Regions from separate parts of the Pannonibacter sp. Q-1 genome, predicted to be linked through region 1. Evidence: predicted binding sites of a transcription regulator. Region 1 holds the regulator's gene; each other region holds the start of a gene.

Region 1 (7,763 bases):
GGGCCACCAGATCCGAGGCGATCCGGCAAGTTGTCTTTCCTGCGGCCTTGCCGGGCATTGTCGGCGCTGTCCTTCTGGCAGCAAGCCGCGCCATTGGCGAGACCATGATTGTGGTGATGGGCGCCGGAGCTGCAGCCAAGCTGGGGCTCAATCCGTTCGATGCCATGACCACCGTTACAGTGAAGATCGTCAGCCAGCTGACAGGTGACACGGAGTTCGCCTCACCGGAGACACTGGTCGCCTTCGCGCTTGGCATGACGCTCTTTGTCTTCACTCTGGGACTGAATGTCGCCGCTCTTTACATCGTCCGTAAATACCGGGAGCAATACGAATGACCAGCGTCGATACTGTTCCGTTCAAATCGATCTATAACCCGGATGCACGGACCAAGCGGAGAAATGCGGCAGAGCGCCGGTTCCGCTTCTATGGAATGACGGCCATTTTCATTGGCTTGATGTCCCTCGTCATCCTTCTGTCTTCAGTGCTTTCCAGTGGCCTTGCTGCATTCAACCAGGCCTTTGTTGAGTTCGATGTGCAGCTGACGGAATCCGCCCTCGACAAGTCGGGCCAGCGGGATCTTGAGGAGATGAAGAAGGTCAGCACGGTCGGCTACGGGAATGTAATCCAGAAGGCGCTTCTGGAGGCTCTGAACCGTGCGGGCATTGAGACCGGCGGTTTGTCCGACAGGGAAATTTTTGATCTCGTCTCCAAGGAAGCACCGGCGACACTGCGCAACATGGTGCTGGCGGATCCGAACCTTGTCGGCCAGACAATCAAGTTCAAGACCTACGCCAACGGCCGTGTCGATGGCTACTTCAAGGGCCGCGTCACGATGGACAGCGCGAAGCTGGATAGCAATATCTCGCCTGAGCAGCTGGAACTCGCCGACAGAATGCGCGCAGCCGGCATGATGTATGAGGGCTTCAACTGGGGCTTCTTCTTCGGACCGGATGCCTCCGACTTGCGTCCTGAAGCGGCAGGTCTGGGTATCGCCTTCCTCGGCTCCATGTACATGATGATGATTGTTCTTGTCCTGGCGGTTCCGATCGGCGTGGCGGCGTCCATCTACCTTGAGGAATTTGCCCCCAAGAACTGGTTTACTGACCTGATTGAAGTCAACATCTCGAACCTGGCAGCCGTTCCGTCAATCGTGTTCGGTATCCTTGGCCTGGCTGTTTTCATCAATTTTGCCGGTCTTCCCCAGTCGGCCTCGCTGGTTGGCGGTCTTGTCCTGACGCTGATGACGATCCCGACAATCATCATTGCCACCCGTGCTGCGCTGCGCGCGGTGCCGCCGAGCATCCGGGATGCGGCGCTTGGGGTCGGTGCGTCGAAGATGCAGTCGATCTTTCATCACGTGCTGCCGCTTGCCGCTCCCGGCATCCTGACTGGAACGATCATTGGCTTGGCTCAGGCCCTTGGTGAAACCGCACCCCTGCTGCTGATCGGCATGGTTTCATTTGTTCGCAGTTTCCCGTCTGCTCCGCCGGAAGGCTTCTTCGAGCCGGCAGCTGCCCTGCCTGTTCAGGTCTTCAACTGGACGCAGCGTGGTGACCCGGCTTTCGTCGAGCGCGCATCCGGAGCCATTATCGTGCTGCTGGTGTTCCTGATCGTAATGAACCTGGTTGCCATCATCCTGCGCCGCCGCTTTGAGCGCCGCTGGTAAGAAAGGGATTACCGATGAATGTCAGCGCAAAAGTGGAGAACGGCGTGACCCACGCAGAACCCAAGATCGTCGCCCGCAAGGTTCAGGTCTATTACGGCGACAAGCACGCCATCAAGGACGTGGACATCAAGATTCAGCCCCGTTCCGTGACCGCCTTTATCGGTCCGTCGGGCTGCGGCAAGTCCACCTTCCTGCGCACCCTCAACCGGATGAACGACACCATCGACATCTGCCGTGTTGAAGGTGACATCCTGATCGACGGCGAGAACATCTACGATCCGAAGGTCGATCCGGTGCAGCTGCGCGCCAAGGTCGGCATGGTGTTCCAGAAGCCGAACCCGTTCCCCAAGTCGATCTACGAGAACGTCGCCTATGGTCCGCGCATCCACGGCCTGACCCGCAACAAGGCGGAACTCGATGAAGTGGTTTCTGCCTCGCTGCAGAAGGCCGGCCTGTGGAACGAAGTGAAGGACCGTCTTGATGGTCCGGGCACGGGCCTGTCCGGTGGCCAGCAGCAGCGTCTCTGCATTGCCCGCGCCATCGCCGTCAGCCCGGAAGTGATCCTCATGGACGAGCCGTGCTCGGCCCTTGATCCGATCGCGACCGCCAAGGTCGAAGAGCTGATCGACGAGCTGCGCACCAACTTCACCATCGTGATCGTGACGCACTCCATGCAGCAGGCTGCCCGCGTGTCCCAGCGCACCGCTTTCTTCCATCTCGGCAATCTGGTCGAGGAAGGGGCGACGCAGGACATCTTCACCAATCCGCAGGACAAGCGCACGCAGGATTACATCACCGGCCGTTTCGGCTGATACTGGATCTTGCGCCCCAGAATTTGAGAGGAACACGACATGTCCGAGCATACCGTTAGCTCGTATGACGAGGAACTGCGCGCCCTGGCCGGCCGGGTCGCCGAAATGGGCGGTCTGGCGGAGAAGCTGGTGAATGATGCCGTCACCGCTCTGCTGACTCACGATCTGCCCAAGGCACAGGCCACCGTTCAGGCCGATGCCAAGCTGGACGAGATGCAGCAGGAAATCGAGGCGAAGTTCATCCGCATCGTCGCCCTGCGCCAGCCGATGGGCCAGGATCTGCGCGAGATCATGGCCGCAGGCCGCATCGCCAACGATCTGGAGCGTGTCGGTGACCTTGCCAAGAACATCGCCAAGCGCGTGATTGCCATCGACGGCGTCTTCAATTCCAAGAAGGCCGCCTTCGGCGTCGAGCACATGTCCGATCTGGCGCTGAACCAGCTCAAGTCGGTGCTGGACGCCTATACGGGCCGTGATGCCGAAGCCGCCAAGGCCGTGCGCGAGCGCGACGATGAGGTGGATGCCATCTACACCTCGCTGTTCCGCGAGCTGCTGACCTACATGATGGAAGATCCGCGCAAGATCACCCAGTGTGCCCACCTGCTGTTCTGTGCCAAGAACATCGAGCGCATTGGTGACCATGCCACCAACATCGCCGAAAACGTCTATTTCATGGTGACCGGTGACCAGCTGCTGGAAGCCCGCCGCAAGATCGACGAGATGGGCATTGCCGAAAACGAAGGCGCCTGATCTGCCTGCCTGTAAGTGACGTCCGGAGCATATTGCCATGCCCAAGGTTCTTATCGTTGAAGACGAAGAGCCCCTGAGCCTTCTGCTGCGCTACAATCTCGAAGCCGAAGGCTATGACGTGGACTCCTGCAACCGGGGAGATGACGCCGAAATCCGGCTGCGGGAGACGCAGCCGGACCTCTTGCTGCTGGACTGGATGCTGCCGGGACTTTCCGGCATCGAGCTGTGCCGCCGCGTCCGGGCCCGGTCCGAAACCGAACGCCTGCCGATCATCATGCTGACGGCACGCGGCGAGGAGGCCGAGCGCATCCGTGGCCTCGCCACCGGGGCTGACGACTATGTGGTGAAACCCTTCTCGATCCCCGAGCTGATGGCCCGCGTGCGCGCCATCCTGCGCCGGGCCCGCCCGGAAGTGGTGTCCACCATGCTGAAGTCCGGCGATCTGGAACTGGACAAGGAAACCCACCGCGTCCGCCGCAACGGCAAGGAAATTCACCTGGGGCCGACCGAGTTCCGCCTGCTGGAATTCCTGATGACCTCGCCCGGCCGCGTCTTCTCGCGCGAGCAGCTGCTCGACGGCGTGTGGGGCCACGATGTCTATGTGGATGAGCGCACCGTCGACGTTCACGTCGGCCGCCTGCGCAAGGCCATCAACAAGGGCAAGGTGAAGGACCCGATCCGCACGGTCCGCGGCGCGGGTTATGCCTTCAACGATCAGTTCGCCGTCGCCAGCTGATCCGCTCTGCTGCAATTATTCTGGAAAGGCCCGCCATCCGTGCGGGCCTTTTGGCTTTTGGAGAAGCGCGCCACTTTGCGCCGGCGTTCCCAGCCGCTCAACAAATGCAGCCGGACGTCCAGCCAACAAAAAAGCCTGCCGCAGCGGGCAGGCTTGATTGGGTGAGGGAGCCGCTTGGGGTGCTGGTTGGCCCCCTCTGAAGCATCAGCCGCGAAGGGCTTTCTTGTCCGGAGCGGCGCGGCGGCGGTCGTTGACCGGCTGGTAGGCGATCCGGCAGTGCTGCGGGCAATAGGGAACGCCGGGCTCCGAATGGCGGCCGCAGAAATAGAAATCCGCAGAGGACGGGTCACCGATCGGCCACTTGCAGGTGCGCTCGGTGAGGGTGAGGATTGTGGCGCGCTCGGTGAAGGGCACCAGTTCGGCGAGCGGTGCTGCTTCCACGTCGATGGCCACATCTTCCTGCGGTGCCATCTTCAGTGCGGTGGCGCCGCGCAGCTGCGGCGTTCCTGCCGAAGGCGTGCGGATGGTGGAGGTGGCCTGCACCGTGGTCTGCTGCGGCGCGGCGGCTGCCGTCACCGGCGCCGTTGCGCTGCGCGGGCGGCGCTGCTTGGTGACAGGGGCCGCCGTCTTGGCGCGGCCCGACAGGCCAAGGCGGTGAACCTTGCCGATGACAGCGTTGCGCGTGATGCCGCCAAGCTCGGCAGCAATCTGGCTCGCGCTCAGACCGTCCGTCCAAAGCTTCTTCAAGAGATCTACGCGTTCGTCAGTCCAGCTCATCTGTCGCACCCCGTCGTTTGCGGCTGTAGAATTTTACGCATTAACCATGAATTAAGGCACGCGTGGTCCGCGCCTTAGTGGCCATATCCAGTATGATTTGGTGAACTACAGCACGACATGTCGTATCCGACTGGTTGGACACTACAATGGGCGGTGAAGGCGAGGCAAGTTGGGGGCAAACATGAACCGGGGACGAAACGACTTTTCCCCAGATAACCGGGGTTGACTTTTACCTTCTGCGGCAATGGCGGAAATGCGCCATTTGCATTGACACCCATAGGCAGGACCGTTGTATAAACGGTCCTTGTTCGGTGTGCCGCCTGCGAGGGCGGCACAGTTCGTTTTGAGAACCCGTTGATGGTAGACGCCCTGGCATGAACCCCATGCGGAAGGCGCGCTTAACTACCTGAAGGAGCAAGGGAAATGACTGCGTCGGCACTTTTCGGCACATACGCACGGGCGGACCTGGATTTCGTCCGCGGAGAAGGCGTCTGGCTGGAGACCGCTGACGGGCGACGCTTTCTCGACTGCGGGTCGGGAATCGCGGTGAATGCGCTGGGTCATTCCCACCCCCATCTCGTCAATGCACTGAAGGCGCAGGCCGAGAAGCTGTGGCACATCTCCAATCTCTACAAGGTTGCGGGGCAGGAAGAGCTCGGCCAGCGGCTGGCGGATGCCACCTTTGCGGACCGGGTGTTCTTTTCCAACTCCGGCGCCGAGGCGATGGAAGCCTGCATCAAGACGGCGCGGCGCTATCATTATGTCAATGGCCGCCCGGAACGGATCGGCATCATCACCTTTGAAGGCGCCTTCCATGGCCGGACCATTGCCACCATCGCGGCGGGCGGCCAGGCCAAGTATATGGAAGGCTTCGGCCCCAAGGCGCCGGGCTTTGATCAGGTGAAGACCGGTGACCTGGATGCGCTGAAGGCGGCCATCGGCCCAACGACAGCAGCGCTCTGCATTGAGCCCATTCAGGGAGAGGGCGGTGTGCGCGAGGTGGATGCGGAATTCCTGCGCAAGCTGCGCGAGATCTGCGATGCCGAAGGCCTGCTGCTGATCTTTGACGAGATCCAGACCGGCGTTGGCCGCACGGGCAAGCTCTTTGCCCATGAATGGGCGGGTGTGACGCCGGACCTGATGGCCGTTGCCAAGGGCATCGGCGGTGGCTTCCCCATGGGCGCCTGCCTTGCCACGGAAGCCGCTGCCGCCGGCATGGTTCCGGGGACGCATGGCACCACCTTCGGCGGCAACCCGCTGGCCATGGCCGTGGGCAATGCGGTGCTGGATGTCATTCTGGCCCCGGGCTTCCTGGAAGAAGTGCAGCGCAAGGGCCTCCTGTTGAAGCAGCGGCTGGCTGCGGTGATCGACGCCTATCCGAAGGTATTCGAGGATGTGCGCGGGCGCGGGCTGATGCTCGGCATCAAATGTGTCCGCCCGAATGCGGAAGTTCTGGCCAAGGTGCGCGCCAATGGCCTGCTGGTGGTTCCCGCCGGCGACAACGTGCTGCGCATCCTGCCGCCGCTGACGATCACGGATGAGGAAATCGGCGAGGCTGTGGCCCGCATCGAGGCGGCCGCAGCGGCCGTGGAGGCCGATCTGGCCAAGGAAGGGGATGGGGTGTGAACATGTCTGCGAATGGGCGTCATTTCCTCGATCTGACGCAGTTTGACGGTGAGGAACTGCGCGGAATTCTGGCCCTCGGGCGCAAGCTGAAGACTGAGCGCAACGGTGTCCGCCGCGGTGAAGGCCCGCTGGCCGGCAAGGTGCTGGCGATGATCTTCGAGCAGCCCTCCACCCGCACCCGCATTTCCTTCGACGTGGGCATGCGCGAACTTGGCGGTGAAACGCTGATGCTGACCGGCGCGGAAATGCAGCTGGGCCGGGGCGAGACCATCGCCGACACGGCCCGGGTGCTGTCCCGCTTTGTTGATGCCATCATGATCCGCATTCTCGACCATGATGACCTCAACGAGCTGGCGGCAAACGCCACCGTTCCGGTCATCAATGGCCTGACCAAGCGCTCGCATCCGTGCCAGATCATGGCCGATCTGATGACCTTTGAGGAGCATCGCGGCTCCATCAAGGGCAAGTCCGTGGCCTGGACCGGCGACAGCAACAACGTGCTGGCCTCCTGGGTGCATGCCGCACCGCGTATGGATTTCGAGCTGCGCATCGCCACGCCGCCGGAACTGGCGCCGCCGCCTGCGCTCATTGAAGCCGCGCGTGCGGAAGGCGCCTCGATCATCGTCACCGATGATCCCTTCGCCGCCGTGAAGGGCACCGATTGCGTCATCACCGACTGCTGGGTGTCCATGGGCGACGACGACGAGGCAACCCGTCACAACTTGCTGAGCCCCTATCAGGTGAACAAGCGGCTGATGGCGGAAGCCCATGCGGATGCCCTGTTCATGCACTGCCTGCCGGCCCATCGCGGCGAGGAAGTCACTTCGGACGTGATGGACGGACCCAATTCTGTGGTCTTTGACGAGGCCGAAAACCGGTTGCATGCCCAGAAGGGCATTCTGGCCTGGTGTTTCAACGGCCTTTGAGGACGTAAAACGTGGCACTTGATCTTGCATCCTATGGCGTGACGCCTGCGGGCACCGATGCCGTCCGGCCCTTCTCCGTGGAAGGGCTGGATGTGCGCGGCCGCGCCGTGGCGCTTGGCCCCATCCTGAACCAGATCCTTGACCGGCATGACTATCCGGCGCCGGTCGCCCGCCTGCTGGGTGAGGCGATTGCGCTGACGGCGCTGCTCGGCACCTCGCTGAAGTTCGAGGGCCGCTTCACGCTGCAGACCCAGACCGACGGCCCGGTGAACATGCTGGTGGTGGATTTTTCCTCACCTGATGCCATCCGCGCCTATGCCCGTTTCGAGCCGGAAGCCTTTGCGCCGGGCGGGGCAGGGGAACATGGCGATGCGGCCGCGCTTCTGGGCCGTGGCCATCTGGCGATGACCATCGACCAGGGCAAGCACATGCAGCGCTATCAGGGGCTGGTGGAGCTGGACGGCATTTCG
Region 2 (7,763 bases), on a different contig from region 1:
AGGGCCGTTTCCGGCGGGCATCTTGCGGAAGAGAACCGAGGCAAGCGCCACCGCTCCGCCCGGCTCCACCACCAGCTTCAGTTCGCGGAAGGCAAAGGCAACAGCGGCCAGCGCTTCGTCATCGCTCACCACCAGCCCGCGCGCCTTGCGGCGGGTCAGGACCTCGAAGGAGAGTTCGCCCGGGCTTTCGGTGAGGATCGCATCGCAGACCGAGCCGGAGCCATTGGCATTCACCTCGCGCCGCCCGCTGGCGAGCGAGCGGGCATAGTCGTCAAAGCCTGCCGGTTCGCAGGTGTAGACCACGGCACCGGCCAGCCCCTCTTCCAGCCCCAGCGCCACACCGCTGGTGAGCCCGCCGCCGCCCGTGCAGGCTGCGACGGCTTCGATATCAAGACCGAGAGCTGCGGACTGGCGGACAATCTCAAGGCCAATCGTGCCCTGCCCGGCAATGACGCCCCGGTCATCATAGGGATGCACGAAAGTGGCGCCGTTTTCCTCACAGATGGCTTTGGCGATAGCGATGCGGTCTTCGACGCCGCGCTTGTAGGTAACGACCCGGGCACCCATCTCCGCCGTGCGCTTCAGCTTGATGGCAGGCGCATCCTCCGGCATGACGATGACGGCAGGCATGCCGAGGATGCGCGCTGCCTCCGCCACGCCTTGCGCATGATTGCCCGAAGAGCAGGCCACAACGCCGGCCGCGCGCTCCCCCTCCGGGATCTGCGACAGACGGTTGAAGGCACCGCGAAACTTGAAGGAGCCCGTCCGCTGGAGATTTTCAGGCTTCAGCCAGACCTTCCGCCCCGCCGCTTCATCCAGCACCTTGAAGGACAGGAGCGGCGTTTCAAAAGCATGGCCTTGCAGCCGTGCGGCCGCGGCCTTCACATCATCAAGCGAGAGGGTACCTGTCATGGCCGGTCTCCGGAAATATGCGATTTCCGAGACCTAGCAACAGCTTGGTCATGCGGCAACGAAAGGCTTGTCACCGTGGCAATTCAGGCCGGGACAGGTTCAGGCGGGGACAGGCTCTGGCAGCTTGCCATCGTGGCGCGAACTATAGGCGTCGATGGCATTGTCCAGGAACTGGCGGGAGCTTGCCTCCCAGCTGAAGCCAAGCGCCACCTGGCGGCAATAGCTGCGGGGAATATCAAGAGCGGCAAGGGCTGCCGCCTGCAGGTCCGTATCGAGAACCCCTGCGCCGCTGTCGCCGATGACATCCAGCGGCCCCATCACAGGATAGGCCGCAACCGGCACGCCGCAGGCCAGCGCCTCCAGCAGCACATTGCCGAACGTATCCGTCAGCGAGGGGAAGACGAAGACATCGGCCGAAGCATAGGCACGGGCCAGATCTTCGCCCGTCTTGGGACCTGTGAAAAGCACGTCCGGATAGGCCTTGCGCAATGTCTCCAGCTGCGGGCCACTGCCGACGACCACCTTGCTGCCGGGCAGATCCAGATTGAGGAAAGCCTCGATGTTCTTTTCCACCGCCACCCGGCCCACATTCATGAAGATGGGGCGCGGCAGATCCGGCGGCAGGACAGAGCCCTCATAGGGGCGGAACAGCTCCGCATCCACCCCGCGCGACCAGCGCATCAGATGGGTGAAACCACGCTCGGCCAGATCCTTCTCCAGGCTGCCGGTCGCCACCATGCAGCCCTGCCCGGCATTGTGGAAGCGCCGCAGCCACCTGTAGGTGACAGACACCGGCACCGGCAGGCGCGCCGCCAGATATTCCGGAAAGCGCGTGTGATAGCTCGTCGTGAAGACCTTGCCCTGCTTCAGCGCGACAGAGCGGGCCATCAGACCCAGCGGGCCTTCGGTGGCAATGTGCAGATGGTCACAGGCGAACCGGTCCATGATCGCTGCCACGCGTGCGCGGGTGGTCAGCGACAGACGGATTTCCGGATAGGTGGGGCACGGCAGGGTGCGGAAGAGCTGCGGCGTCAGAAACTCAACGCGCAGACCCATGCGCAGCAACTGGTTCGCGGTCAATTCCAGAGAACGGACCACACCATTGATCTGCGGATGCCAGGCGTCTGTGACGATGAGAATAGATGTCATGCCGCGACGGAGCGCTCCCCCATCCCCTGTTCCGCCTGCTGTTCGGCCGGACGCTGCACCCATCTTATAACCTCGAACGTTCCGTCGTGATGCTCGGCAACCGCCGTGCAGCTTTCGACCCAGTCACCGGTGTTGATGTAGTGGATGCCGTCGATATCATGACTGGCGGCATGGTGAATGTGGCCGCAGATGACCCCGTGAACGCCCTTGCGGCGGGCTTCATCGGACAGGGCGTCCTCGAAGCGGCCGATGAAGTTCACGGCATTTTTCACCTTCAGCTTTGCCCAGGCCGAGAGTGACCAGTAGGTGAGGCCGAGACGGCGGCGCACAAGATTGAAGCCGGTATTGAGCGCCAGCGCCGTCACATAGGCCTTGTCGCCGAAGAAGGCGAGCCACTTGGCATGACGGATGACCACGTCGAACTGGTCACCGTGGATGACCAGATACTCGCGCCCGTCGGCTGCCGTATGCACGACACTGTCCGCCACCTCGACGCCGCCGAAATGGGTCCCGAGGAAGTCCCGCAGGAATTCGTCATGATTGCCGGGAATATAGAAGATGCGCGCACCCTTGCGGGCCTTGCGCAGGATCTTCTGGATCACGTCATTATGCGCCTGCGGCCAGTACCAGCTGCGCTTCAGCCGCCAGCCGTCGACAATATCGCCGACCAGATACACGGTCTCGGCGTCATTGTACTTCAGGAAGTCGAGCAGAAGATCTGCCTGGCATCCGCGCGTCCCAAGATGAACATCCGAAATGAACAGGGCCCGGTAATGCTGGCCCTCCTGCAGAGCTGTCATGTCTGGCGCTCCCGATTACCTTTTGCCCCCTTAGACGCGATTCAGGTATCAGGATTATGACAGCAAAGTTTTTCACAAGCAGACGCCCAGTTTTCTGGCGAAATTTATTATTGAACAAAAGACATTTACGGAAAAATGCGACAGTTCAATGAATGACCGGAACGGACGTTTGTCCCGGAAATGCAAACGGCCGGCACCCGCGGGTACCGGCCGTCTTTGATACCGCTGGATAGGCGGTCAGAAGCGGTAGCGCATGGCAGCGCTGACGATGTTGACCGAGGCATCCGCCTTGCCGGCGAACACGATGGGCGCAGCCGCGCTGTAGTCCTGGTGCCCCGGCGCGATACGAATATTCGCATCGCGGCCGATGATGTGGGTGTAGCCCAGGTCGAAGGCCAGATTGTCCAGCACCTTGTAGCTGGCACCCGCGCTCAACCAGATCCGGTCACTGTCCGGCAGGCGGGCGGAGCGGATCTTGTCGTCAATGGGCGACCATTCATAGGCCGCACCTGCCCGAACAGTCAGGTGCTCGTTGACATCATATTCCGCACCCAGAGCCGCAAACCAGCCGTCGTTGTAGTTGAACTTCAGCGTGGTCAGCGTGGCGCCATTGGCCTGAAGCGTGACCTTGGGCGACTTCAACCGGCTCCAGTTGGCCCACTCCACGGTGCCAGCACGCGAAAGCTGTCGGTGATGCGCTGCTTGGCAGACAAGGTGACGGTTTCGGGCGTGATCAGCGAGGCATAGATCGGAACTGCAGCGGCCGACGTGATCGTCCCGTCAAGATCGTGAGCCACACCCGAACGGTAGCCGAGACCGAACTCGGTACCGGCAAAGGGCTTGTAGATCACGCCTGCGGTAACACCCACGCCGATGTTGTCGCCTTCAAGCGTCGTGACGGGCGGCGTGGTGGAAGCATTCGTACCTGTTCTCAGCCGCACGCTGAAATACTGCACCTGCACACCCGCGCCAAAAGCCAGCTGGTCATTCACCTTATAGCCGACCATCGGGTTGGCGTTGATCGAGAACGCCTTCGAGCCCGCATTGTAGGTCTGGCCTGCCCAAGGCACGCCGCCATCCGGTTTGGTCGAAAGACCGAACGGCGCATTCACGGCAAGACCAAAGAATACCTGATCGTTGACGTTGTATGCCGTGTAGCTGGAGCCGATCCAGGCATCGGACGCAATGTCGCCGCCGTTGCCATAGGCGCGCAACGTGGAGGTCGAATCAAGATTGATATTGGCCTTGGGCGCAATCAGCGCGTGATGGGACTCGGTGGTGATGCCCAAGCCTGCACCTGTGATCGCCGCCGGGTTCCAGAACATCGACGAGATCGACGGACCGGTCGTTGCATTACCGGCGAAGGACATACCTTGATAATAAGCGCTCTGCTCACGCAGCGCAAAACCGCCTGCATAAGCCTGCCCCGCAACAGAGATCATCCCGATGGCGGTGGTGCACAGAGCCAGCGTCTTGCTGATACGAACCATGTTGCTCAAACCCTCCCAAGCATTCTCAAAGCCCTGCCAAGCTTTGTTCCTCAGGATCAACGGTCAGGCAAAATTCAGGATAGATCAATTGCAAAAGAATGCATGGCCGAGAACTTAGGATTTATGCTGCATTGCATCAATCCGGAAAACCAGCCTGCATTCCCTTTGGGAAGCTCAGCCCTGAATGACGGAAATATGTCATATTCAGCAGGATTGAGCGCTTCAAACCCCGCCTGCATTTCAGTTGCACATTTTTTAGTCAGATTTTCAATGATTTCACGCCGTTTCGTTTTCCAATGCCATGTTGCAGGATAGCAACAATTTGAGCTGCTAGACGGCAGGTTGCAGATGCCGCATGGCTCACACCAGATCCCAGAGAGGCTGGCGCACTCCCTGAAAATGCTCAAGACGCGCAAAACCCGGGCCTAAACCGGTAGTCACTGGTGAGTCACTTCCAGTGAGTCGGGGCCTGCCTGGAGTCTGTCAGGCCTTGCCGGCATCGCGCGCGGCAAGGAACCGCTGTACGGAGACCCGGCTCCAGGGCGCCAGCCGCGCCAGCGCCTTGCTGTAGCTGGCGTGGATGCGGGCTGTAAGCTCGTCCTTGGCCGCAAGCTCTCCCAGCACCAGCTCTGTTTCGCGGCGCAGCGCATCCAGCACGTCTTCGGGATAGAAGCGCAGCAGCACCCCGTCGTCCTTCTGCAGGCTCTCAAGGCTGCCCGCATTCATCCATTCGCTTTCGGCCAGCGAGCGCCCGTTCTCGGCCTTGCAGGCCTCCAGAACGATGGTTCTGAGATCTTCCGGCAGCCCTTCCAGTGCATTCCTGTTGAACAGCGCCTCGCCAGTGCCGTTCGGCTCATGGAAGCCGGGGGCGTAGTAGAACTTGGCCACCTTCTGGAAGCCCATGGCCTGATCGCTCCACGGCCCCAGAAACTCGGTTGCGTCGATGAGGCCGGATTGCAGCGCCGGGAAGATTTCCCCCGGCGGCAGAGCGACCGGCGTTGCCCCCAGACGGCGCATGACCTCGCCGCCCAATCCGGGCATGCGGATCTTCAGGCCGGCAAGATCATCGAGCGTATTGATTTCCTTGCGGAACCAGCCGCCCATCTGCACGCCGGTGTTGCCCGCCATCACCGGCTTGATGCCAAAGGGGGCGTAAAGCTCGTCCCACAGCGCCTGCCCGCCGCCCTGCTCGATCCAGGTGATGTGCTCGAGCGGCAGAAGGCCGAAGGGAATCGCCGTAAACCAGACGGCGGCCGACATCTTGCCCTGCCAGAAGAAGGAGGCCGTGTGCGCCACCTGTGCCGTACCGGCTGACACGGCATCGAACACGCCGAGCGGCGGTACCAGTTCGCCGGCCGCAAAGAGCCGCACGCGCATGCGCCCGCCCGACATTTTCTCGATCCGGTCGCAGATCGTCTGGGCGGTTGTTCCCGGCCCCGGCAGGTTCTTCTGCCAGGAGGTCACCATCTTCCACTCGATCACCGCAGAGTTTGTGCTGGCGAGTGCGGGCGCTGCCAGCAGCGAAGCGGCGCTGGCCGCGCCCAGCTTGAGGGCCTGACGGCGCGAGGCGGACGGCTTGATCTCAGTCGGCATGACTTGTCTCCCAGAGCGCGTGGAAATGATGCACGGGCCCATGGCCTTCACCGATCTTGAGATCATCGGCCGCGCGGATGGCATGGGTCACATAGAGCTTCGCTCCGGCAACCGCATCCGGCAGCGAAAGGCCTTTGGCAAGGCCCGCAGCAATGGCGGACGACAGGGTGCAGCCGGTTCCGTGGCTGTTGCGCGTGGCATGGCGGGGGGCGGTGAACCACTGTTCGCGTCCATCGCGGGTCAGCAGCAGATCCTCGCTCTCCGGCCCCTCCCCGTGGCCGCCCTTCAGCAGCACGGCCCTGGCGCCCAAATCCAGCAGCGCCTGCGCCTGAGCGCGCATGGCCTCCCGGCCCTGTGCGATTTCCGTATTCAGCATGCGGGCAGCTTCCGGCAGGTTCGGCGTGATCAGCTGCGCGCGCGGCAGCAGTTCCGCAATCAGCACGGAGACCGCTTCCGGCACCAGCAGCGGGTCGCCGGAGGCTGCGACCATCACCGGATCGAGCACCACATTGGACGCTTCATGCGCATCCAGACCTTCGGCCACGGCACGGATCACGTCCGGACGCGACAGCATGCCGATCTTGATGGCATTGACCTTGAGATCGGACAGCACCGCATCCATCTGCGCCCGCACGAAGGCAGGGGGAATGTCATGAATGGCGCTGACGCCGCGCGTGTTCTGCGCCGTCAGTGCGCTCAGCACGCTGGCGCCATAGACACCGAGCGCCGAGAAGGTCTTGAGATCGGCCTGGATACCGGCTCCGCCGCCGGAATCCGAGCCTGCGATGGTCAGGGCAATGGCAGTCATGGTTCCTCCTGAAATCAGGCTGGCAGCAGCTCAGGCGAGCCGCAGGTGCGCGCCAATCTGCGGCGCATCAAGCCCGTAAAGGGCATCAAGAAATGCCGGGACGAAACTGCCCGGGCCGGCGGCCACGACGGCAGCCCTTTCTCCGGCAATCGCCATGATGGACAGCGCCGCAGCCGCAGCCATCACCGGATCCGGCTCCACGGCAAGCGCAGCAGCCGCCACCGCCCCGGCAGCACATCCGGTCGCCGTCACCTTGCCCATCAGCGGATGGCCATTGGCAAGGCGAAGGCTCTGCGCGCCGCTGCTGATGTCATCCACAGCACCGGTCATTGCAACGGGAAGCCCCAGCTGGCGGGAAAGTTCCAGAACGGACGCCCCGCCGCCAAGAGCTGCAAGCTCCCCGGCGTTGATCTTCAGCAAGGACGGCTTCAGCGCCAGCAGGCGCCCGGCCTCGGTCAGGCGCGGCGGCGAACGGTCGGCAAAGACGGGATCCAGCACCCAGGGCTTGCCTTCACCGGCGGCAATGCTGATGGCGCGGTTTGCGGCTTCCTTGCGCGCTTCGTCCAGCGTGCCGAGGTTGACGAGCAGCGCCTGCGCAGAAGCCGTGAAGAAGGGCACTTCTTCCGGCGAAATCGTCATGGACGGAATGGCGCCCAGCGCCAGCAGCACATTGGCGGTGAAGGCCTGCGCGACGGCATTGGTGAGGCAATGCACACGGGGCGCGGACGCGCGGATCTTCTCCAGCACCTCCGCCGTGCGCAAAGCCAGCTGATCTGCAGTGATGTGAGACCTGGCAGCAGCATCCGCTGCGCCGCGTGCCGTTTGACCGCTCATCATCCCAAATCCCTCCGCCGGTACAAGCCGGATCAGGTTCAAGGAGTTGGCACCATCGCCTCTCAGCCCGGCGCATCCGGCGGGCACCCCCATGAGACGGCAAAGAGCTACCAAGCCCGGTCCGGCTTGGCAAGCATGCTCTGCCGGCGGCAAGCGAGCGCAGCGATTGACTGGCGG
Region 3 (7,763 bases), on a different contig from region 1:
GCTGTCGATGGATCCGGCAAACTGCGGCAGCAGGTCCATCACCCAGTCCGCCACATAATTGGCGCTGGCGGTGTTCCTGTCGCTGACCACCTGCGCGGGCTCGCTCATGGCGGTCCGGGCGGCCGCTGCATCAATGAACCCGGCATCGCGCATGGCGGTCAGAACCACCTTGGAACGCTCATAGGCCAGCTCGGGATTGCGCGTGGGGGCATAGCGGCTGGGCGCCTTCAGCAGGCCCGCCAGAACGGCGGCTTCCTGCAGGGTGACCAGCCGCGCCGACTTGCCGAAATAGCGCCGCGCAGCCGCATCCACCCCATAGGCGCCGGCGCCCAGATAGACGCGGTTGAGATACATCTCCAGGATCTCATCCTTGGAGTATTTGGCTTCCAGCCACAGCGCCAGCACCACTTCCTGCACCTTGCGCTTCAGGGTGCGGTCAGGCTCGAGAAACAGGTTCTTGGCCAGCTGCTGGGTCAGCGTCGAGCCGCCCTGCACCAGATTGCCGGAGGTGAAATTGACGGTGAAGGCGCGAACCAGACCGATCGGGTCCAGCCCGAAATGGTCTTCGAACCGCCGGTCCTCGATGGCAATCACCGCCTGCGGCAGATAGGCCGGAAGCTGCTCCAGCCGCACGGCCTCGCCGCCGGTGTCGCCCCGGTTGGCCAGAAGCTCGCCGGTGGTGGCGACGATCTTCACATTGGGCGGGCGGGCCGGAACCTTCCATTCGGAGGTGGGCGGCAGATGGGCCGCGTAATAGACGACCACACCGGTGGCGGCGATACCGCCCCAGATGGACAGGACGAAGCCCCAGTAGAACAGCTTGCGGATCAGCCAGAACAGCGGATTGGACGAGCGGGCGCGGCTGCGCCGGGCTTTCTTTTTGGCCTTGCCCTTGCCGCCTGCCTTTGCGGGCCGCTTGCGGCGGGGGGCGGGGGCGTCGCTGTCGTCAGCGCGCGGGCGCCGGGGCCGTCTGGCCGGGCGCTCTGCCGAAACGTCACCGGTTCCCGGGCGCACATCGTAAAGATCGCCGCTGGCAGAGCCAAACGCCGGTTCAATCCGATTGCTGCCTGCCGGGCGGCGTGCCATGAGCCTCTCGTCACTCTGCGGGCCTGCGCGGGGAGCACAGGCAGTCTGCATCAAACTAGAGCGGCTGGTTTAAGGCGGCGTTAAGCCTTGGGCGCCGGATGAGGCGTGGATGCGGAGCCCCGCAAACAAAAACCGCCGCCCCGGAGAGGCAGCGGTCCTTTGGCGTTGGATGCGGATAGTTCGCCAGCTCAGCTTGAGTAGCGCGAGGCGTCCGCACCGTAATAATTCACGTAGCGCTCATTCAGCTGCGTCACCGGCATGACAATGAGAACGTCTGTGGTGCCGAACTGATAGTCGACCACGGCCCCGTCACCGATATAGGCGCCGAGGCGCAGGTAGCCCTTCACCAGCGGCGGCAGTTCACGCAAGGTGGCCTTGTCGTTCAGCTCTTCGCGGGCAACGCGGTTCATCTCGACATAGCGCTCCGCCACGGCGCGCACGCGCCAGGATTCCGGCGCACGGGCATGGTGGTGCAGGAAGGAAAGCTGGTTGGCGATCCGGTCCGGATCCGTGCCCTCGATGGAGGCACAGCCGATCATCACGTCGATGCGGTGGCGGATCACATAGGCCCAGATGCCGTGCCACAGCAGCTCGACCGTGCGCTTGTTGCGGTAGGGCTTGAGCACGCAGGAGCGGCCCAGTTCCAGAAAGCGCAGGCCCGGATTGGCATCGACCAGCGGCTGGATGTCATATTCGCTGGCGGTGTAGAAGCCGCCGTTTGCCTCGGCCACGTCCTGGCGCAGCAGGCGGTAGGTGCCGACGATCTGCGGCTGCAGGCGGCCCAGCTTGTTGCGCTTCATCGAGGCATGGTCAACGACCAGAAGGTGATCGCAGATGGCGTCAAAGGCATCCATGTCGCGGCGGGCGGCGAGGGTCTGCGCATCGGCGATGGCGGACATTTCCTCGTAGAAGACGTGATAGCGCAGGCGCTGCGCCTTCTTCACCTCACGCGCGGTGCGGGCGAGGCGCACCTCCAGCGATCCGACACGGCCAAGGGAAAGATCGCCGTAAAGGCCTGTTTCGCCATGCAGAGACTTGGCGAAACCTGGGAAAAAGCGCGCGGAAATGCCCTGTTCGCCCATCATCGGCACGAACTTCTGCACGAGCTTGCGCGGAGAAAATAGACCTGGCCGCATCATTGAGATTCGGTCCCCTATCTGCCTCGGTTGTTTCCCACCGGGGGCCCTGCGAAACCGTTGCCGCAGGCCTCGTTTGTCCTGTCAGATTGCTGCGCCGCTGCAGTGATTCTCATCCCCTTAACCGGCGAAACCCTGATCTTGCCGTAGACCATAGTTTTCCAACACTAGCATGACAACGGCCAGCGTTCACAATATTTCGTGACGGTAACAATCCGGGAGCGGCACTATGTCCGGGAGGGCAGATTTTCCAATGCGTCTTCAACGGCTTCGCGGGAAAGCGGTTTTGTGAGGAAACCGGCAACACCGCTCGCTCTTGCCCGGTCGCGGGCGGCCGGCATCACGTCCGCCGTGACGATCAGCACCGGCACATGCGGGCGCCCGCGGGCGGTTTCGATCTCGCGAATCTGGGCCATGGCATCCAGCCCGTCGAGCCCCGGCATGTGCAGGTCCATCAGGATGGCATCGAAATTCTGCTCGCTGGCCGCGCGCCAGGCCTCCAGACCGTCGGGCACCACCGTCACCTCATGGCCGAGCTTGCGCAGCAGCGCTTCGCCCAGAAGCCGGTTGATATCGTTATCCTCGGCCAGCAGCAGCCGCAGCGGCCGGGCCGGAGCAAGCCGGTGCGGCGCGCCGGGAATGCGCTCGGGCGGCAGATCCACGGCCGCTTCCCAGGCCAGCGTTTCACCGCCTTCGCCCATGAGGCTGGCAATGATGCGCCGGAGCGTGCGCCCGCGCACGGGCCGCACCAGATAGGCGGAGAACCCTGCCTCGCGCAGCCGGTCCAGCCGGTCCCGCTCCTGCGGGGTCACGAGAACAATAGCCGGCGCCACGCAGCCCGCTGCCCGGGCCGTGGCCAGCCAGCCCGCGCCATCGGCCACCGCGCCATGCTCCAGCAGCACGAGGTCCGCATGGGGCAGGGCATCGGCCAGCGTGTCGTCTCCCGGCTGCACCAGCTGCACCCTGGCGCCATGGGTGGTGAACTGCAGCGCCAGCGCTTCGCCCTCGATCACGCCCTGTGACACGATCACAATGCGGCGGCCTGTCAGGCATTCAAGACCGGCATCACCGGCAGCATCGGGAGCTTCGGGCAGCGGCAGGCAGATGCGGAAGACGGCACCCTTGCCTTCCTCGGCCACCGCTTCCACCGTGCCTTCCATCAGCCCCACGAGCCGGCGGACGATGGCAAGCCCAAGCCCCGTGCCGCCATAGCGGCGGGCAGGGCCGTGGTCCACCTGCTCGAACTCGCCGAACAGCCGTTCGGCATCCGCCGCCGAAAAGCCGATGCCGGTGTCGCGCACTTCCAGCGTCAGCAGGCTGCCGCTGCCCTGCGGCGTGATGGCGAGGCTGATGAGGACGCCGCCCTCTTCGGTGAACTTGATGCCGTTTCCGGCCAGATTGAACAGGATCTGCCGCAGCCGGTTGGCATCAGCCGTTACGATACGGGGAATTGCCGGGTCGGCGGTGAAGCCGATCTCCAGCCCCTTGGCATGGGCACGCGGCGCCAGCAGTTCCACCACATGCTCAGCGAGGCTTTCGAGGTCCACCGGTCCCGGCTGGATCGTCAGTTTGCCGGCTTCGGCGCGGGAGAAGTCCAGCAGCTCGTCGATCAGCAGCAGCAGCGTTTCGCCGGAGGTTTCCAGCGCCCGCACATAGGCTCTCTGCTCATGGGTGAGATGGGTGTCGGACAAAAGCGCCGCCATGCCCAGAATGCCGTTGAGCGGCGTGCGCACCTCGTGGCTGACCGTCGCCAGAAAGCGGGACTTGGCCTCGCTGGCGCTTTCCGCATTCTGGCGTGCGGCCAGAAGCTCCTCTTCCATCTTGCGCCGCGCCGTGACGTCACGCAGCACGGTCTGCAGTACCGGCGTTCCACGCGGCCCTTCCCGCACGGTCACGTCGATGCGGGAGAACCAGCGCGGGCCTTCGCGGGTGTCGAGCAGGATATCCCCAAAGACGCCGGTGGCTTCGGCGCTGAGCAGATCCTGCGGCGTATCCGCCAGCGGCAGCTCCAGCTTTTCGCCGGGGCGCGGGCTCTGCTCCGGCCAGAACAGGCTTCCGGCCGCCGGATTGGCATAGATGACGTTTTCTTCCATGTCGCGGCGGATGACCACATCGCCCAGCGCATGGAGAATGCTGGCATGGCGCTCGTCGGATTCGCGCAGCTCCCAGGCGGCATCTTCCAGCTCTTCGATGCGCTGGTTCAGCCGGTGGGTCTCCACTGCTGCTGTGCCGAGTGCGGTCTGCAGGCGGTGGCGGTCATCATGAATGACACAGGCGATGGCGAGCCCGCCTGCGGCAAAACCGAGAACCAGCGCCAGAAGCCGCTCGTAAGGCCCGCCGCCGAGCAGCAGAAGGGCAGCAATCAGCGCCAGAACGCCAATAGCTGCGGCCAGTGTGAGAACCCGTTCGTGACCGAACCGGCGCCCGGCGCGGGTCAGGGCGTCGGGCTCGTCCGGCGCGGATCCGGGCTGACCGGCCTTGCCCTTCGGCGGACGCTTTGCGTCTTTCGGGCTTTGCGGGCGCTTCTGCCCCTCCGGGCGCTCGGGGCCGTCCGGCTGTTGTGCCTTCGGGCCCGTTCCCGCTTCAGCCTTGCTGCCGTTTCCGTCTGCCGATTGCGGTCGCATGCCCTGTCCCCAGCGGCCTGCACGGCAGGCCTGATCCTGATGAAGGCCCGGCAAGGTTCTGCGGGCACAGCCGGAAACAAGCTTGCAGTCCAATCCCTTGAAAAAGCCTTTCGAATTTTAGGCTTTTCATCTTCCCCGATCAGTCTTCCCTTCAGCCTCCCATGCCGGTGATCCCGGCTTCCCAGCCGAGAATGGCGCGTTTGCGGGTCAGGCCCCAGTGATAGCCGCAAAGCCCGCCGGTGCGTCCCAGCACCCGGTGGCAGGGCACGACAAAGGAAATCGGATTGCGCCCCACGGCCGAGCCCACCGCCCGCGCCGCGCTGGGTTTGCCAAGGCTGCGGGCAATGTCGGAATAGGTGGTCGCCTTGCCCATGGGGATCTTCAGCAGCGTGCGCCAGACGCGGATTTCAAAATCGCTGCCGATGAAGATGACCTTGAGCGGCGTGTCCTCAGACCAGCTGGCCGGATCAAACACCCGCGCCGCATAAGGCGCTGTTGCCACGTCATCCTCCACGAAGACGGCCGCAGGCCAGCGGCCGGACATGTCGGCAAAAGCGGAGGCTTCCTCGCCCTCATCGGCAAAGGCGAGCCCGGCAAGGCCCCGGTCGGTTGCCATGATCAGCACCTGGCCGAAGGGGCAGGGATGAAAGCCGTAGCGGATGGTGAGGCCCGCCCCGCGGTTGCGGTAATCACCCGGTGTCATCGCCTCGTGGGTGACGAAGAGATCATGCAGCCGCCCCGGCCCGGACAGCCCCACCTCATAGGAGGTTTCCAGAATGCTGGCGGCATCGCGCAAGAGGTCACGGGCATGATCCAGCGTGATCGCCTGCAGGAACTGCTTGGGCGTCAGCCCGGCCCAGCGCGAGAACACCCGCTGCAGCTGGATCGGCTGCAGCCCGGCCTCGCGGGCAAGATCTTCCAGTGCCGGCTGGTCCCGCCAGGTATCGGAAATGCGCTCCAGCGTCTGGCGGACGATGGCATAGTCCCGCGCGGCGGCTTCCCCCGTTTCGGGAACGGCGGCCGCCTCGCGTCCGGCAAGGTTCAGGTCGAAAAGCTGGGTCATGGCAACGGCAGGTCCGGTGATTGTCAGATCCCGACCCTAACCCCGGCCCTGCTGCCGCGCCACCCGATAAGCGAGCCTTCAGCCCGCCTTGCGGAAGCGGGCCGTTCGCGTGTCGGCCACATAAAGCTTTGCCCGCTCACCCGCTTCGGCCGCCAGTTCCGCGACCGACTGGTGGATGAAGCGGGCGGTTTCATCGCTCATCAGGTAGCTGAAGTTGAGCCGCGTCCAGCCGGGCTTCTCGATCTCGTCCCCGGCCTGGATCGAAACGCGCAGGCTTTCCGAGCGCGCCTGAGAGATGCCCAGCAGCCGGTGCGCATAAGGCCCGGCGCAGGCGCAGCCGCCACGGGCCTGAATGCCGTGGAAATCGGACAGCATGCGGGTGAAAAGTTGCGGATGCACCTGCGCACCCTGCCGGTCCAGCACCTGAAAGGCAAAGATGGGCAGCCGGTCCCGCTGATCCGCCGCCAGAATGCGCAAGGCAGGATGCCCGTCCCAGGCCGCGAAGGCCATGCGGGCCAGCTCCTTGTCGCGGGCGAGGATGAAATCGCAACCCACCGCATCCTTCACCGCAAAGGCGAGGCCCGCGCGGATATCACCCAGCACATTCGGCGTGCCTGCTTCTTCACGCGCGGCCAGCGAAGCGGAATAGTCATGCCCCCAGGGCGACACGAAAGACACCGTGCCGCCGCCCGGCCATGTGGGTTTATTGGCGCGCACCGCCGCATTGCGGATGATCAGGATGCCCGATGCCCCCGGCCCGCCGGGAAACTTGTGCGGCGACACCACCACCGCATCCTTGGCGCAGTCCGCCTCAGGCGCCATGGCAATGGGCAGGTAGGGGCCGCCGCCCGCATAGTCCCAGAGGGCGAGCGCGCCATGGCGCTTCAGCAGGCGGGTCACCGCATCCACATCCGTCAGGATACCGGTGACGTTGGAGGCGGCAGAAAAAGCGCCCAGCACCAGCGGCCGGTCCCTGAGGCGCAGAAGCTCGGCCTCCAGCACATCCATATCCGGCCCGCCTACAGGGGCTTCGGGAATCTCGATCACCTCCGCACCGCTCTCGCGCCAAGGCAGGATGTTGGAATGATGCTCATAGGGGCCGATGAGAACCGCCGGGCGGCCACCCTCCTGCCCTGCCCCGCCAAAGCCGAGCAGGCTGAGCGCCCGGTTGATGCCAGCCGTGGCGCCGGAGCCAGTGAAGATCACCGTGTAATTTTCATCCGCACCGGTGCTGCGCGCGATCTGTGCCCGCGCCTCGCGACGCAGCGTGGTCATCCGCGCCCCGCAATAGGAGGCCTCCGTGTGGCTGTTGGCATAATACGGCAGAACCTCGGCGAGGATGAACTCCTCCACCTGCCGCAGCGCCCGGCCCGAGGCGGTGTAATCCGCATAGGTGATCCTGCGCGGCCCGAAAGCGCCTTCGATCTCCGCCCCCTCCCCGATCAGCCCGGCGCTGAGCGCCTCGACGGGGCGGGAGGTGCGCAGGCTGCTCTGGAAGGCTTCAAGGCTCATCGGCATGGGATGGTTCCAACGGAAAAAGACTGATGCATCGAAAATTATGCGATCAGACTTGAGATATGTTCCCATATTTCACATCATTGCGCCTCATAGCCATGAATCTGTTCGACAAAGGCGCATGATGATTGATCAGTTCAACAAGGCCATCCTCAAGGCGCTGCAGGAGGATGGCAGCCTGACCCAGCGCGAATTGTCGGAGAAGGTCCATCTGTCGCCCAACGCCTGCTGGAACCGCATTCAGGCGCTGAAGAAGGACGGCGTGATCACCGGCCAGACGGTGCAGCTTGACCGCACCCGGCTGGGCCTTGATCTGGTCGTCTTCGTGATGATCCGCAC

Evidence for each region. Region 1 encodes PhoB, which activates phosphate uptake and scavenging genes when phosphate is short. Its sites were predicted from a motif close to TGTCATNNANCTGTCAT; they were not measured.
Region 2: ACVNHC_RS14810 (UDP-2,3-diacylglucosamine diphosphatase) is a predicted target of PhoB. The motif match lies at 2,907-2,923, and genes of this name have one in related genera.
Region 3: olsB (l-ornithine N(alpha)-acyltransferase) is a predicted target of PhoB. The motif match lies at 2,384-2,400, and genes of this name have one in related genera.

What each region holds. Positions count from the first base shown of each region.
Region 1 covers NZ_JBSXNB010000001.1:296,377-304,139, reverse strand. Annotated here, with positions in the region: gene pstC (phosphate ABC transporter permease subunit PstC) at 1-335, shown strand, start outside; gene pstA (phosphate ABC transporter permease PstA) at 332-1,666, shown strand; gene pstB (phosphate ABC transporter ATP-binding protein PstB) at 1,681-2,478, shown strand; gene phoU (phosphate signaling complex protein PhoU) at 2,518-3,228, shown strand; gene phoB (phosphate regulon transcriptional regulator PhoB) at 3,266-3,964, shown strand; gene ACVNHC_RS01340 (GcrA family cell cycle regulator) at 4,169-4,741, opposite strand; gene ACVNHC_RS01335 (acetylornithine transaminase) at 5,165-6,367, shown strand; gene argF (ornithine carbamoyltransferase) at 6,370-7,293, shown strand; gene ACVNHC_RS01325 (Hsp33 family molecular chaperone) at 7,305-7,763, shown strand, end outside.
Region 2 covers NZ_JBSXNB010000004.1:722,333-730,095, forward strand. Annotated here, with positions in the region: gene ACVNHC_RS14800 (threonine ammonia-lyase) at 1-912, opposite strand, end outside; gene ACVNHC_RS14805 (glycosyltransferase family 4 protein) at 1,012-2,061, opposite strand; gene ACVNHC_RS14810 (UDP-2,3-diacylglucosamine diphosphatase) at 2,058-2,861, opposite strand; partial or broken gene ACVNHC_RS14815 (OmpP1/FadL family transporter) at 3,099-4,351, opposite strand; gene ACVNHC_RS14820 (TRAP transporter substrate-binding protein) at 4,835-5,944, opposite strand; gene thiD (bifunctional hydroxymethylpyrimidine kinase/phosphomethylpyrimidine kinase) at 5,934-6,752, opposite strand; gene ACVNHC_RS14830 (hydroxyethylthiazole kinase) at 6,783-7,589, opposite strand; TPP riboswitch at 7,578-7,687, opposite strand.
Region 3 covers NZ_JBSXNB010000005.1:13,869-21,631, reverse strand. Annotated here, with positions in the region: gene ACVNHC_RS15005 (transglycosylase domain-containing protein) at 1-1,086, opposite strand, end outside; gene olsB (l-ornithine N(alpha)-acyltransferase) at 1,275-2,171, opposite strand; gene ACVNHC_RS14995 (ATP-binding protein) at 2,450-4,846, opposite strand; gene ACVNHC_RS14990 (methylated-DNA--[protein]-cysteine S-methyltransferase) at 4,998-5,909, opposite strand; gene ACVNHC_RS14985 (aminotransferase class V-fold PLP-dependent enzyme) at 5,988-7,427, opposite strand; gene ACVNHC_RS14980 (Lrp/AsnC family transcriptional regulator) at 7,546-7,763, shown strand, end outside.